Regions from separate parts of the Desulfotomaculum sp. genome, predicted to be linked through region 2. Evidence: predicted binding sites of a transcription regulator. Region 2 holds the regulator's gene; each other region holds the start of a gene.
What was found. Region 2 encodes Rex, which represses fermentation and respiration genes when NADH is low (regulators of the CRP and FNR family bind a similar motif). Its sites were predicted from a motif close to ATTGTTAANNNNTTAACAAT; they were not measured.
Positions count from the first base shown of each region.

Region 1: a site for Rex is predicted at 1,491-1,510, ahead of AC1U9Z_RS13995 (tRNA-binding protein). Genes of this name have one in related genera too.
Region 3: a site for Rex is predicted at 1,855-1,874, ahead of AC1U9Z_RS04670 (DUF47 domain-containing protein). Genes of this name have one in related genera too.

Region 1 covers NZ_CEVWQM010000025.1:22,082-26,320, reverse strand. Annotated here, with positions in the region: gene AC1U9Z_RS14010 (S24/S26 family peptidase) at 1-291, opposite strand, end outside; gene AC1U9Z_RS14005 (PqqD family protein) at 269-526, opposite strand; gene AC1U9Z_RS14000 (hypothetical protein) at 543-1,268, opposite strand; gene AC1U9Z_RS13995 (tRNA-binding protein) at 1,608-1,943, shown strand; gene AC1U9Z_RS13990 (small multi-drug export protein) at 2,074-2,610, shown strand; gene carB (carbamoyl-phosphate synthase large subunit) at 2,776-4,239, shown strand, end outside.
Region 2 covers NZ_CEVWQM010000018.1:61,446-65,684, forward strand. Annotated here, with positions in the region: gene AC1U9Z_RS11795 (bifunctional folylpolyglutamate synthase/dihydrofolate synthase) at 1-1,150, shown strand, start outside; gene AC1U9Z_RS11800 (redox-sensing transcriptional repressor Rex) at 1,431-2,063, shown strand; gene AC1U9Z_RS11805 (DUF4321 domain-containing protein) at 2,222-2,467, shown strand; gene AC1U9Z_RS11810 (Maf family protein) at 2,489-3,064, shown strand; gene radC (RadC family protein) at 3,061-3,744, shown strand; gene AC1U9Z_RS11820 (rod shape-determining protein) at 3,778-4,239, shown strand, end outside.
Region 3 covers NZ_CEVWQM010000005.1:156,526-160,764, forward strand. Annotated here, with positions in the region: gene fdhF (formate dehydrogenase subunit alpha) at 1-57, shown strand, start outside; gene AC1U9Z_RS04665 (inorganic phosphate transporter) at 160-1,158, opposite strand; gene AC1U9Z_RS04670 (DUF47 domain-containing protein) at 1,174-1,788, opposite strand; gene sigK (RNA polymerase sporulation sigma factor SigK) at 2,149-2,847, shown strand; gene AC1U9Z_RS04680 (MetQ/NlpA family ABC transporter substrate-binding protein) at 3,001-3,834, opposite strand; gene AC1U9Z_RS04685 (methionine ABC transporter permease) at 3,847-4,239, opposite strand, start outside.

The DNA.
Region 1 (4,239 bases), on a different contig from region 2:
GTGCCTGATTCCATATTCCCGCTGAATTTGGTTGTCGCCGCAGAGTACATAGCCATCTTCTTTTACAGCCACCACCCGGTGTAAAACAAACTGCCCGTTATGGCGTCGGTAAAGGGGGATATCATATTTTTTTAGTTTAGCGGGGGCCTGTACCAGAATAATTTTATCCAGGTGGTTTCGCAGCATGGGGTGCATACTATTTCCCCTGGGAGTAAAGGACACTTCGCCGCCGCCTTTCAGGATTTCCTCCATGAGCGGGGATACTTCACTAAGTAAAATTCGCCTGGACAAGCAAATCTGCACCTTTCAGCTTCTCAATAAATTCTGCGATATCCCTTTTTGCCCTTGCCTCATCAATGTCATATTCGTCTAGGATGGCCAAAAGCAGTTCCTCTTTGTTGGTACCTTTTTCCAACAGTTTCCAGAGAAAGGTTCCCGTATCGTTTAAACTAATTAACCCGTTGAAATCAAGGGTGGCTTTGCCAATTGCCACGACCACATTATTTCCTGCCACTTGCCGCAGCATATAGCCCTCTTTGATTTTAATTTTTCTCACCCTTTCTTTTGGCAGACATCGCCTGGTAAGCCATGATTACCGCTTGCTCACTAATATTGCAGCCCATTTTATAAATCGGAATCTGCCGCAGGAGACGGTCCAATAAATAAAGCAACTTATCCATATGCTGTATATTATGGGGGCGCAGGGTTTGATTAAGAATTAACCTGAGCGCGTCTTTAACAGCAATTTTTGCTAGCCAATTGTTCGCTGACTGTTCTAAAAAACAGATGGCTTGCAGGGGTACCTTAATATTGGTATTGTGTGGACTTTTGCCGCTCCAGGGTGTTCCGTAGACGTAGAAATGCTGATCAATGAGCCGGATGGCTGGTTTGTCATCATTAATAATGACTGCTTTATCCTCGCCGAAATACGCCTGCCACTGACTGGCATGGGTAGATTTGCCGGTACCGCAGGGTGCGGAGAAAAGATAAGCTTGTCCCTCATAGGCCACCGCTGAGGAATGTAAGACAAAACCGTCAAAGTCTAACAGACGGTGGTAAAACTCAGCACCGGTCCAGATATATTCACATTCATTAGGGCTTAAATGAGGATTTTCCCCTTGCTTTTGCAGCAAGAAATCCTCGGTCAAGGTGATGCTGATATCCACAGGCCTGGTTGGATTCGATAAATAGGCCAGGGTTTGTTTTTGTAAGGTTTCTCCGTTTGCCTGTAAGGCAACAGTAAGGTCTGCGATTTTGTATATATTCATCGTCCATTACCTCCATAAGCTTTTCTGAGACAAACCCTTTGCAGGAGGCCGATTAATGCAATGCTCAAGTATTACCACTTCTTTACAGATAGACATATTCGATGAAAAAGTTCAGATTCCTTCGAATATTCCCTGATTAGGGTATGCTGAAAATAACCATTGCAGCGATTGATTGACTGTGTCCCGGCAGATACGTTGGCTTTCTATGATAATCGTAGTAAAATTGAAAAATAAATATTAATAATTTACAATAAAACAGAAAGGATCCTGGGTTTACCGAAAAATCGTTAACTCCATGGAGTATTAGCTTTTTACAATGTGTATAGGAGGTTTTACAATATGTCTAACGCTACTTTTGAAGATTTTATGAAATTGGATATCCGGGTTGGTGAGATTACACAGGTGGAGTTTTTTGAAAAGGCTAGAATACCTGCCTATAAATTATGGGTTGATTTTGGTGATGAAATCGGTGTAAAGAAGTCCAGTGCCCAGATTACTGAGTGCTATCAAGGGGAAGAGTTGGTAGGTAAGCAAGTTTTAGGGGTGGTAAATTTTCCATCAAAAAGAATTGCAGGTTTTACATCGGAGGTCTTAATATTAGGCGTTTATGCTGCACAAGGGGTGGTATTAATTCAACCAGACCAACCGGTTCGTAAAGGTGACAAATTAGGTTAGTTTAAAACATTAGCAAGGGGGCGTTTCATTTATAGAGACGCCCCCTTGACCTATAATGCAATGTTCAACGATAATAGTATCAGATTATACAAACCAAGGACTTAAATTTTCCTGATTAGGAGGTTGCTAATTGTTTATATCTTATTTTTTGGTTTTCTTCTTGGCTGCCGTTCCTTTGTTTGAACTGGTTACGGTTGTCCCGCTGGCGATAGCTGGAGGGCTAGCTCCAATACCAGTGGCTGTACTAGGGTTTCTAGGGAATTTACTTACGGTAGTGCTGTTAATCATCTTTGCTGATAAGGTCAAGAGATGGTGGGGTGCAAGAAAGCTAAAGCGTAATGAGATAAAAGGGGAAGATGAAATGGCGTTCCAGAACAGTGAGGAAGATACTCCTGAACCGGAATCAAAAAAGAAAAAACGAGCCAGAAATCTTTTTAGCAAATTTGGCTTACCCGGACTAACCATTTTTGGTCCTATGCTTGTAGGTTCCCATATTTCTGCCCTTATGGCAATAAGCTTTGGTTCAAAAAGGCAACGGGTGTTTATTTGGATGCTTATCAGCTTAGTATTATGGACAATTGTATCTGCCATGGCAGCCAGTTATGGGGTAGCTTTTTTTATTCCTAATGTAGAGGAAAACGGGTTTCTTATTAAACTATTTAAATAATGCGGCAAGGATGAGCTGGCAAGGGCAAATAACCCTTGCCAGCTCTCTTTTAGAGAAATTTTTTAGCATAACTACTTGTAGATTGTAAACAATATGATAAAATTAACATTATATTAATTCAAATAAATGCATAATAATGCATCGATTGTAAGAGGGAGGACGAACATGCCAAAAAGAACGGACATAAATAAAATTTTAATTATTGGGTCTGGTCCGATTATTATTGGTCAGGCCTGTGAGTTTGATTACTCTGGGACCCAGGCCTGTAAGGCTTTGAAAAAGTTAGGTTACCAGGTAGTTCTGGTCAATTCCAATCCGGCTACCATTATGACTGACCCAGGAATTGCAGATGCAACCTACGTTGAACCCCTAAATCCCAAAAGCCTTACCGAAATTATTGCCAGGGAAAGACCCGATGCTGTGTTACCAAATTTGGGCGGACAAACTGCTCTTAACCTTTGTTCCGAACTTAGCCAAAGTGGTGTTTTAGAACAATACGGTGTTAAGGTTATTGGTGTTCAGATAGATGCCATTGAACGGGGCGAGGATCGAATAGCCTTTAAGGAAACCATGAACAGACTGGGCATCGAAATGCCCCGCAGTCAGGCAGCCTATGGTGTTGAGGAGGCAGAAAAAATAGCCCAGGAGCTTGGCTATCCTGTGGTGATCAGACCGGCCTATACCATGGGCGGCACAGGCGGGGGCCTGGTCTATAATGTTGAGGAACTCAGAACCATCGCTAACCGTGGTATTGCTTCCAGTATGGTAGGACAAATTCTTGTTGAGGAGTCTGTGCTGGGCTGGGAAGAACTGGAGCTTGAGGTTGTCAGGGATAGTAAGAACCAGATGATTACGGTTTGTTTCATTGAGAATATCGACGCTGTGGGAGTGCATACCGGGGACTCCTTCTGTGCAGCCCCGATGCTGACCATCAGCCCTGAGCTGCAGCAGCGATTACAAAAGTATGCCTATGATGTGGTGGAAGCCATTGAGGTTATTGGTGGGACCAATGTTCAGTTTGCCCACGATCCGAAAACCGGCAGGGTTGTCATTATTGAGATAAACCCACGTACCTCTCGCTCTTCCGCATTAGCATCCAAGGCCACTGGTTTTCCTATTGCCTATGTATCAGCCATGCTGGCAGTTGGCCTTACACTGGATGAAATTCCTTACTGGCGGGATGGAAGCCTGGAAAAATACACCCCCTCCGGCGACTATGTGGTAATCAAATTTGCCCGTTGGGCCTTTGAAAAATTCCCTGGTGCCCAGGATAAACTGGGGACTCAAATGCGTGCAGTGGGCGAGGTTATGAGCATTGGTAAAAACTACAAGGAAGCTTTTCAGAAGGCCATACGTTCCCTTGAAAGCAACCGCTATGGTTTGGGTTTTGCTAAGAATTTTAACCAGTATTCTCTGGATGAATTACTTGCCATGCTTACTGAGCCAACCAGTGAACGCCAGTTTCTGATGTATGAAGCCCTGCGCAAGGGTGCCGATATAGATTTGATTCATAAGCTGACCCATATTAAATCCTATTTTATTGAACAAATGAAGGAACTTGTTTTGTTGGAAGAGGAAATATTAAAATATAAAGATGGAAGTTTGCCCGCTGAGCTACTCATTAAGGCA
Region 2 (4,239 bases):
CACGGCTATGATCGCCAATATTCTTACAAGCGCTGGCTACAAAACCGGCATGTTTAGTTCTCCCCACTTGCACCACTACAGTGAAAGGTTTATGATCAATGGACAGCCTATAACATCAGAAAAATTGGTGGCGTTAATCGAAGTTGTTAAACCTGAGTTAACTAGGATGGTGCAGGAAGGATTTGAACATCCCACTGAGTTTGAAGTGAGTACGGCATTGGCTTTGCTCTATTTTGCCAATGAAGAAACGGATTTTGTGGTACTGGAAGTGGGATTAGGCGGTGCCATTGACTCCACCAACATAGTCAAGCCGAGGGTTGCTGTAATTACCAATGTGGCAATGGACCATATGGATTACCTGGGTGACACCTTGGCGGAAATCGCCAGAGTTAAGGCTGGTATTATCAAACCGGATGTGCCGATTGTTACTGCCGCTGAGGCTGAACCGCTGGAGATTATCCGTCAGGTGGCATGGAGTAATCATTGTCAGTTAATACAAATTGGTAGAGACGTGACATGGTCACAGGTTCAGCGGGAGCTAAAACAGGATTTTCAAACCTTTATCATTAACGGACAACAAAATACATATCAAGTAAAGCTTCCTTTACTGGGGGCTCACCAACAAATTAATGCAGCCACCGCAGTGGCAGCAGTGGAAATGCTTGGCACAGAAAAGGATCATAGCATACCTGACACTGCCATAATAAATGGCTTAAGAACCGTAAAATGGCCGGGCCGCCTGGAGATTGTTCAGAATAACCCCACTGTTTTACTGGATGGTGCCCATAACCATGCCGGGGCCCTCGCTTTGAAAAGGGCTTTACGAGACTATTTTCCTAACCGAAAAATTGTATTTGTTTTAGGTATGTTGGCAGATAAAGAGCGTTCCAAGGTGGTAGCAGAACTGGCACCACTGGCTAAGGCAGTGGTGGTAACACGCTCCAATAATCCAAGAGCAGGGGACTGGACGAAGTTAGCGGATGATGCCCGCACCTATTTAGATGAGGTAGCGGTGGTTGAAGCTGTTGAGGAGGCCATTCAAAAGGCATTGGCTCAGATAAAAGAGAATGATGTACTGTGTATAACAGGTTCATTATATATGGTGGCAGAGGCAAGGTCCTTGCTAAAGAATTTACGATCATTAAAGTGATTCTAGTGCAAACAATAACAATAATAATGTGCAAAAAAACTAGAAAATTGTCACAAAAAAGATAAATATAAATAATGTTGTCAAGTTGTGTCACAAGATAGAATATTATAAGTCATAAAGGCGATTTAAATATACTATTTTTGCGGAAAACTTGTCACAGTATTCACAAATACTCTTTGCAACGGACCCATTTTACTACTATAATATTATTATGGGAATAAATAAGTTGTAGTAAAATAAAATAAAAGGATTATCTTTTATATAAAAGGGAGGGGCCCTGGTGAAAGCACTCAAGATCCCAGAAGCAACAATTACTAGATTGTCAATATATTCGAGATTTTTAAAGAGATTAGATAAAAAGGGTATCACAACTGTATCCTCTGGGGATATAGCCGAAGGCGTTGGTGTTAGTCCTGCCCAAGTTCGTAAGGATTTGGCCTATTTCGGGGAGTTTGGCACCAGGGGAGTTGGCTATAACGTTAAAGACTTAATTCGCTACACAGTAAAGATTCTCGGCTTATCCGATCCTTGGAGCCTAGTGATGGTCGGGGCTGGTAATTTGGGCTCCGCTCTGGTTACCTACAAGGAGTTTAAAGACAGAGGTTTTTCGATCGTCGGGGTTTTTGATAATGACCTTACCAAAATTGGCAAAAGGATTGCTGATATGGAGGTACTTCCCCTTGAGGAATTACCCAAAGTGGTTAAGGAAAGTAATGTCAGGATTGGTATTATTGCCGTACCTTCTAAGGCAGCCCAGGATATTGCTGATTTTATGGTAAAATCAGGTTTAGAGGCACTGTTAAACTTTGCACCCATTTCTTTGAACGTACCGGATGAGATAGAAGTCCGCAACGTAGACCTTTCAGTTAAACTGGAAATTTTAACCTTTAACTTGGCTCTAAAAGAAAAGTAAGATGGTAAGAGGTGGGGAAACAAACCCACCTCTTTTACATACTTATCATCAACTGGGGGACAACTAATCTAAATGTAATTTGCTTGTCATATATTAGGGTCAATGATAAACTTAATAGAAGTAATATCAACTTCTATATAGGTGAAAAGGTGGGAAAAATGAGAACGGGCAAGAGAACAGGAACCCTTATTGTACTATTGCTGGCTGGGGCCATTGCCGGTAGTGCATTGGGCCATGTAATAGCCTCATATATACCGGTGTTGGGCAACTTTACGTCCATCGGCCTTAAACATACAAGCATTAACCTTTATTTTCTTGAACTATCCTTTGGTTTAACGATGTCTTTGGGGCCAATAACGGCTCTTGGTTTGCTTTTTGGCTTTCTAGCCTATCGAAGATTATAAAAAATCATAGGGGTGTCCTTTGTGCGGCAAATTATTCTTGCATCTGCATCACCCAGGAGACAGGAACTACTCAAAAATCTGGGATTAGCATTTGAGGTACAAGTTAGTGACGTAGATGAAACCTTGGAAGAAAGTGTTCTACCAGCCCAAATGGTTGAGAAACTGGCTGAGCGCAAAGCAGCAGCCGTAGCCGTAGAACGCAACCAGGGTCTGATTATTGGTGCAGATACCCTTGTTGTTTTGGAAAACAAACCTCTGGGCAAACCAGCAAACGCTGAAGAAGCCGTACAAATGTTAAATAGCCTACAGGGAAGAAGTCACGAAGTCTTTACTGGTTTAGCCGTCATCGATGCTGCTACCGGTCAAAGTGTTGTAACACATCAAGTTACGGCAGTTCGTTTTAAACCCCTCACAATGGAACAAATTAAGCGTTATGTAGAAACTCGAGAACCCATGGACAAGGCGGGTGGTTACGCTGTCCAGGGTTTGGCATCTATTTTTATTGACAGCATTCGTGGTTGCTACTTTAGTGTTGTAGGTTTGCCTGTGTCAAAACTGGCAGACTCATTACGAATGTTTGGAGTCGAAATTATATGACATATCCAATTATGCGGGAGTTACCCCCGGAATTGCGCCCTAGGGAGCGTATGTTAAAGGAGGGTGCCGGAAGTCTCTCGGATATTGATTTGTTGGCTATCCTGTTGCGCACCGGAACAACAAAGGTTTCCGTGGTGGAGCTGGCAGCCGAAATATTCAGTCGCTTTAAAGATTTGCGAGCACTTTCACAGGCCACCATTGAGGAACTTAGTCAAATAAAGGGTGTGGGGCCTGTTAAGGCTGTTCAAGTAAAGGCTGCTTTAGAACTGGGCCGCCGTTTGGCAGCCATGCCTGGGGAAGAACGTACCGTTATTAGGTGCCCGGAAGATGTTTGTGCCTTGTTAATGGAAGATCTTAGAAACTTAGATCGGGAACATTTTCTTGCCCTGCTGCTAAACACTAAAAATCAGGTTCTAGCTAGAGAAACTATCTCCATTGGAACCTTGAATTCCTCGGTGGTGCATCCTCGGGAACTATTCAAGATGGCCATCCGTCGCAGTGCTGCCTGTATGATTTTAGTGCATAATCACCCCAGTGGGGATCCGACTCCTAGCAGGGAGGATATTGCTTTAACCAAAAGATTGATAGAAGCGGGAGAAATTATCGGAATTGATGTCCTAGACCACATTGTTATTGGAGATAATAAATTTACTAGTTTAAAGTCTAAGGGTTTAGTTTAATAAGCCTACTTAGCTATTTAAGGAGGAAAATTCATGAGACTTGGTATGTTTTCCAAGGATATGGGAATAGATTTGGGAACCGCAAATTCATTGGTTTATTTAAAGGGGAAAGGAATTGTCCTTCGAGAACCCTCGGTTGTTGCCATTACGAGAGAAACTGGACAAGTACTGGCTGTGGGAGAAGAAGCAAAGAGAATGATTGGTCGAACCCCTGGCAACATTGTTGCCATCCGCCCCATGAAAGATGGTGTTATTGCGGACTTTGACGTAACCCAAAGCATGATCAAATATTTCATTAACAAAGCGCTCAGGAGCCGTTCCTTTATCGTTAAACCCAGGGTAGTAATAAGTGTTCCCTCTGGGGTAACTGCTGTTGAAGAAAGGGCTGTTCGTGAAGCTGCTTTACAAGCAGGTGCCAGGGAAGCTTATCTTATTGAAGAACCGATGGCTGCGGCCATCGGCTCTGGATTGCCTGTCCATGAGCCCACCGGCAAT
Region 3 (4,239 bases), on a different contig from region 2:
GCCAAAATACCGCAGCTAAAAATCTGTGCCGTTCGCATAGAAAAAATAATCACTTAAAAACTTAAAAATAAAAATGCGACAGGGAGAACCGTCTCCGCTGTGGTGATAATTGAAGATATAAGAAAAGAGACAGAGAGAACCGACTCCCTGTCTCTTTTCTTATAGGAATAATGCTTGAACAATAATAAAGCTTAGCGCAGCCAAAAGCATTGTGATTGGTAAAGTAATAATCCAGGCAGAAACCATTGTTACTGCGGTACCCCACTTAACAGAGGATAAACGCTTGGCTGAACCAACACCCATAATGGACGAGCTAATGACATGGGTGGTGGAAACGGGTAATCGAATAATGGTGGCACCAATAATAATAAGGGCAGAGGATAAATCTGCAGCAAAACCACTGGCCGGCTCTAATTTAATGATCTTAGAACCAACGGTTTTAATAATACGCCAACCGCCCACGGAGGTACCCAGGGCCATGGCAACCGCGGCAGAGACTTTCACCCAGAGGGCTACATCCAAGGTATCCTGATACCCCCCTGCAACCAAAGCAAAGGTGATAATACCCATTGTTTTTTGGGCATCGTTGGTGCCGTGGCTGAAAGCTTGAAAGGATGCGGTAAATATCTGTAAAAAGCGAAATTTCGAATTCATTTTATGGGGTGAAAAATTGGCAAATATTATGCGAATAATAGACATAATAATATAGCCAATGGTAAAGGCAATTAAGGGGGATAAAATAAGAGCTTCGATAATGGTTAAGAAACCTTTAAGGTTTACAGCACTAAATCCAGCCGAGGCAATAACAGCACCAGCTAAAGAACCAATCAAGGCGTGAGAAGAACTGCTGGGAATACCATAATACCAGGTTAGTAGGTTCCAAATAATGGCTGCCACCAGGGCGGCGGCCACTACGTAAACCCCGTTATCCAGACTAGCCGGGTTAGCTACACTGCCACCCACCGTTTTAGCAACGCCAGTAAAAGTAAGGGCACCCAATAAATTCATAACTGCAGCTAAGACGATAGCTACTCTGGGTCGGATAGCCTTGGTGGAAATAGAGGTGGCAATGGCATTTGCAGTGTCGTGAAATCCGTTAATAAAATCAAAGCTTAAGGCCAAAATAACAACGGCAATAATGACAAAATGTAGTTCCATATTACGCCTTCCTTATTAGGAATTTCGCATGAGAACGCTCTCAAGAATATTTGCCACGTCTTCACAGGCATCGGTAACCTCTTCTAACATCTCATAAATCTGCTTGTACTTAACAAATTCGATGGCATCGGTACAGGAGGAAACCAATTCCCGTAAACTATTATTGAATAGGTCATCCGCTTCGTTTTCCAGTTCATTAATGCGTACAGCATGAGGCCGAATATCAAGAAACTTTTTGGAAGTCAGTTTTTCGATGGCTCCTTCAACTTCCTTGCACTGTTCGACAATAATTTCCGTATTTCGCTTAATGAAAATGTTAATATCACGGATGTCATAGATATCCATACGAATCAAGGTAGCCTCGATACCATCCAGTATATCGTCCATTTTAACGGCCAGATTCAAAATATCTTCCCGTTCCAGAGGTGTTATAAAAGTTTTGTTTAATTCCTTATAGATGCTATGGGTGTAGCGATCACCTTTTTTTTCCAAGTCTTGAATATCCGTCAAAGCTTTTCTCTCAGTGCCGGGTTTGTGTATTTCGGAGCTGAATTCTTCAGCAGCCTCGGTAATGTTTTTTGAAATAGCGATGAAGGTTTCAAAGAAAATATCCTTCTTCTTAAATAACATACAGTCCCCCCCAAGGAAATATTTTTTATCCTTGTCCATGAAAGAGTATACCACATACAGTTTGTTAATGTTAAAAAATTAAAAAGACTTAAAGAAAAATTAACAATCAAGTGAAAAAATGTGCATGTACCAAAAACATAAGAAGGTTTTTATAAAAGGGACACGCACACGGTTAAAAAATATAACTATATTCTCCTCATAAAACCCTCCTCTATTCGACATAATTCTTATTTCCATGAATTTACTTGAAAATCCTTCGCCAGAACTTTCTAACTACTTTTTTTATGTGAACAAGCACATTTTAATCGTTTCCCACGTAGCATAAAGTAGATAAGTATTTTTGTTACGGAGGGATGCTAAGTGACCGCAGGTATCATTACCTTAATAGCCCTTTCGGTTTTAAATGGCATTGCAATTTTGGTTTCCTATATTTCATCCGGCAGTTTGCCAGATCCCTTATCCCCCGAGGAAGAGAGGGAATGGTTATTAAGATTAGCCAAAGGGGATAAATTGGCTAAAACGGTATTAATAGAACGGAACCTAAGATTAGTTGCTAAGATTGCCAATAAGTTAAAAGACAATGGTGTGGAAAAACAAGACCTCTTTCAAATTGGTGTAATTGGTTTAATTAAGGGAGTAGATACCTTTGACATGACCAAAGCCAGAAAGTTTTCAACCTATGCCGGGGTTTGTATTCAAAATGAGATGCTGATGGTGCTGCGCAAACAAAAGACCATGAGAAATACCATCTCCATTTCAGAACCTCTGGATTATGATAAAGATGGGGGACTTTTGGAATTGCAAGATACCCTGATGAACGAAGATACCCCGGTGGATGAGGTGGTAGAAACCAGTTTGGAAGTGGAAAGACTGGAAAAGGCCCTGCAAAAACTATCTCCCAGGGAACAGGCAGTCATAAAATTAAGATACGGCCTAGATGGCGGTCAGGAATATACCCAACGGGAGGTAGGCCAGCAGCTAGCCATTTCACGTTCCTTCATCTCCCGCATTGAAAGCAGCTCCATTCATAAGCTGTACAAAGAAATGTCTCATTCCTAGCCATCAGCCGTCAGCTATTAGCTGTATCTAACATTGAAAGGCGGCAAAGCCCATGGCCCACGGCTATTTTCAGGGTAAGATAGCTAACCGGGTAACAGCTAAAGGCTAAAAGCAAAGTCCCCCGGAGTTTTCCGGGGGACTTGCGGTTATGGATTAAAATGTTGCTACAACGGCACCTTTGTAGGTGTCTTCGATAAATTTCTTAACTTCTGGGCTCTTTAAAGCTTCGGTCAGTTTTTTGATTTCTTCACGGTTTTCGTCCCCTTTGCGGATGGCTAAAATGTTGCCATAGGTGTCAGCGGCTTCAGATTGAGCATCTTCGGCCACCATGGCATCGGTGGGAACAAAGTTGGCTTGGACGGCAAAGTTACCGTTAATTACTGCACCAGCTAGATCATCGACGGAACGGGGGAGTTGAGCAGCTTCTAATTCAATAACTTCTACTTTCTTCTCTACGATATCCCGTACTGTGGCACTGATGCCAACGCCTTCCTTAAGTTTCAGCAGACCAGCCTCTTCTAAAACAGCCAGGGCTCTACCACCGTTGGTGGGGTCGTTGGGAATACCAATTTTGTCGCCTTCTTTAAATTCGCTGACGGCGGTAATTTTCTTGGAGAAAAGACCCATTGGTTCAAAGTGAATTTTGGCAGTATAGCTTAATTCCATACTCTTTTGGTTGTTGAATTCTTCAAGGTAAGGTAGGTGCTGGAAGTAGTTAGCATCCAGCAGCTTGTCATTAAGGGCCAGGTTGGGTTGTACATAATCGTTAAATTCCACGATTTCCAGTTGGATGCCATCCTTCTCTAAAATAGGTTTCACTATTTTTAATATTTCAGCATGGGGTACCGGGGTAGCGCCAACCTTTAATACCTTCGCTTCTTTATCATCATTAGCAGCTTGTGGTTGTTCCTTTTCGCCGCCGCAGCCAACCAGCAGCAGGCTGAGAGATAGCAGGCAAGTTAACAGTAACGCAAACTTCTTTTTCACGGAAACTCCTCCTTAGTTTTTGTTAAATTTTTCGGCAAGTATATTGCCAAGGGTTTGCATGATTTGAACCATAATAACTAGAATGACCACGGTGGTTACCATTACTACTGAATCAAACCGCATGTAGCCGTAACGTATGGCCAGATCCCCTAGGCCACCTCCTCCCACGACACCGGCCATGGCAGAGTAACCAACCACGGCAATGGCCGTAATAGTCGTACCTAAAATAATACCAGGCAGGGCCTCAGGAAGCAGTACCTTGCGAATAATTTGCCAGGTGCTGGCCCCCATTGCCAGAGAAGCCTCGACCACCCCCCAGTTTACTTCCTTTAAAGAAGTTTCCACCATTCTAGCCACAAAGGGAGCGGCGGCAACGGTGAGGGGTACAATGGCCGCGGTGGTTCC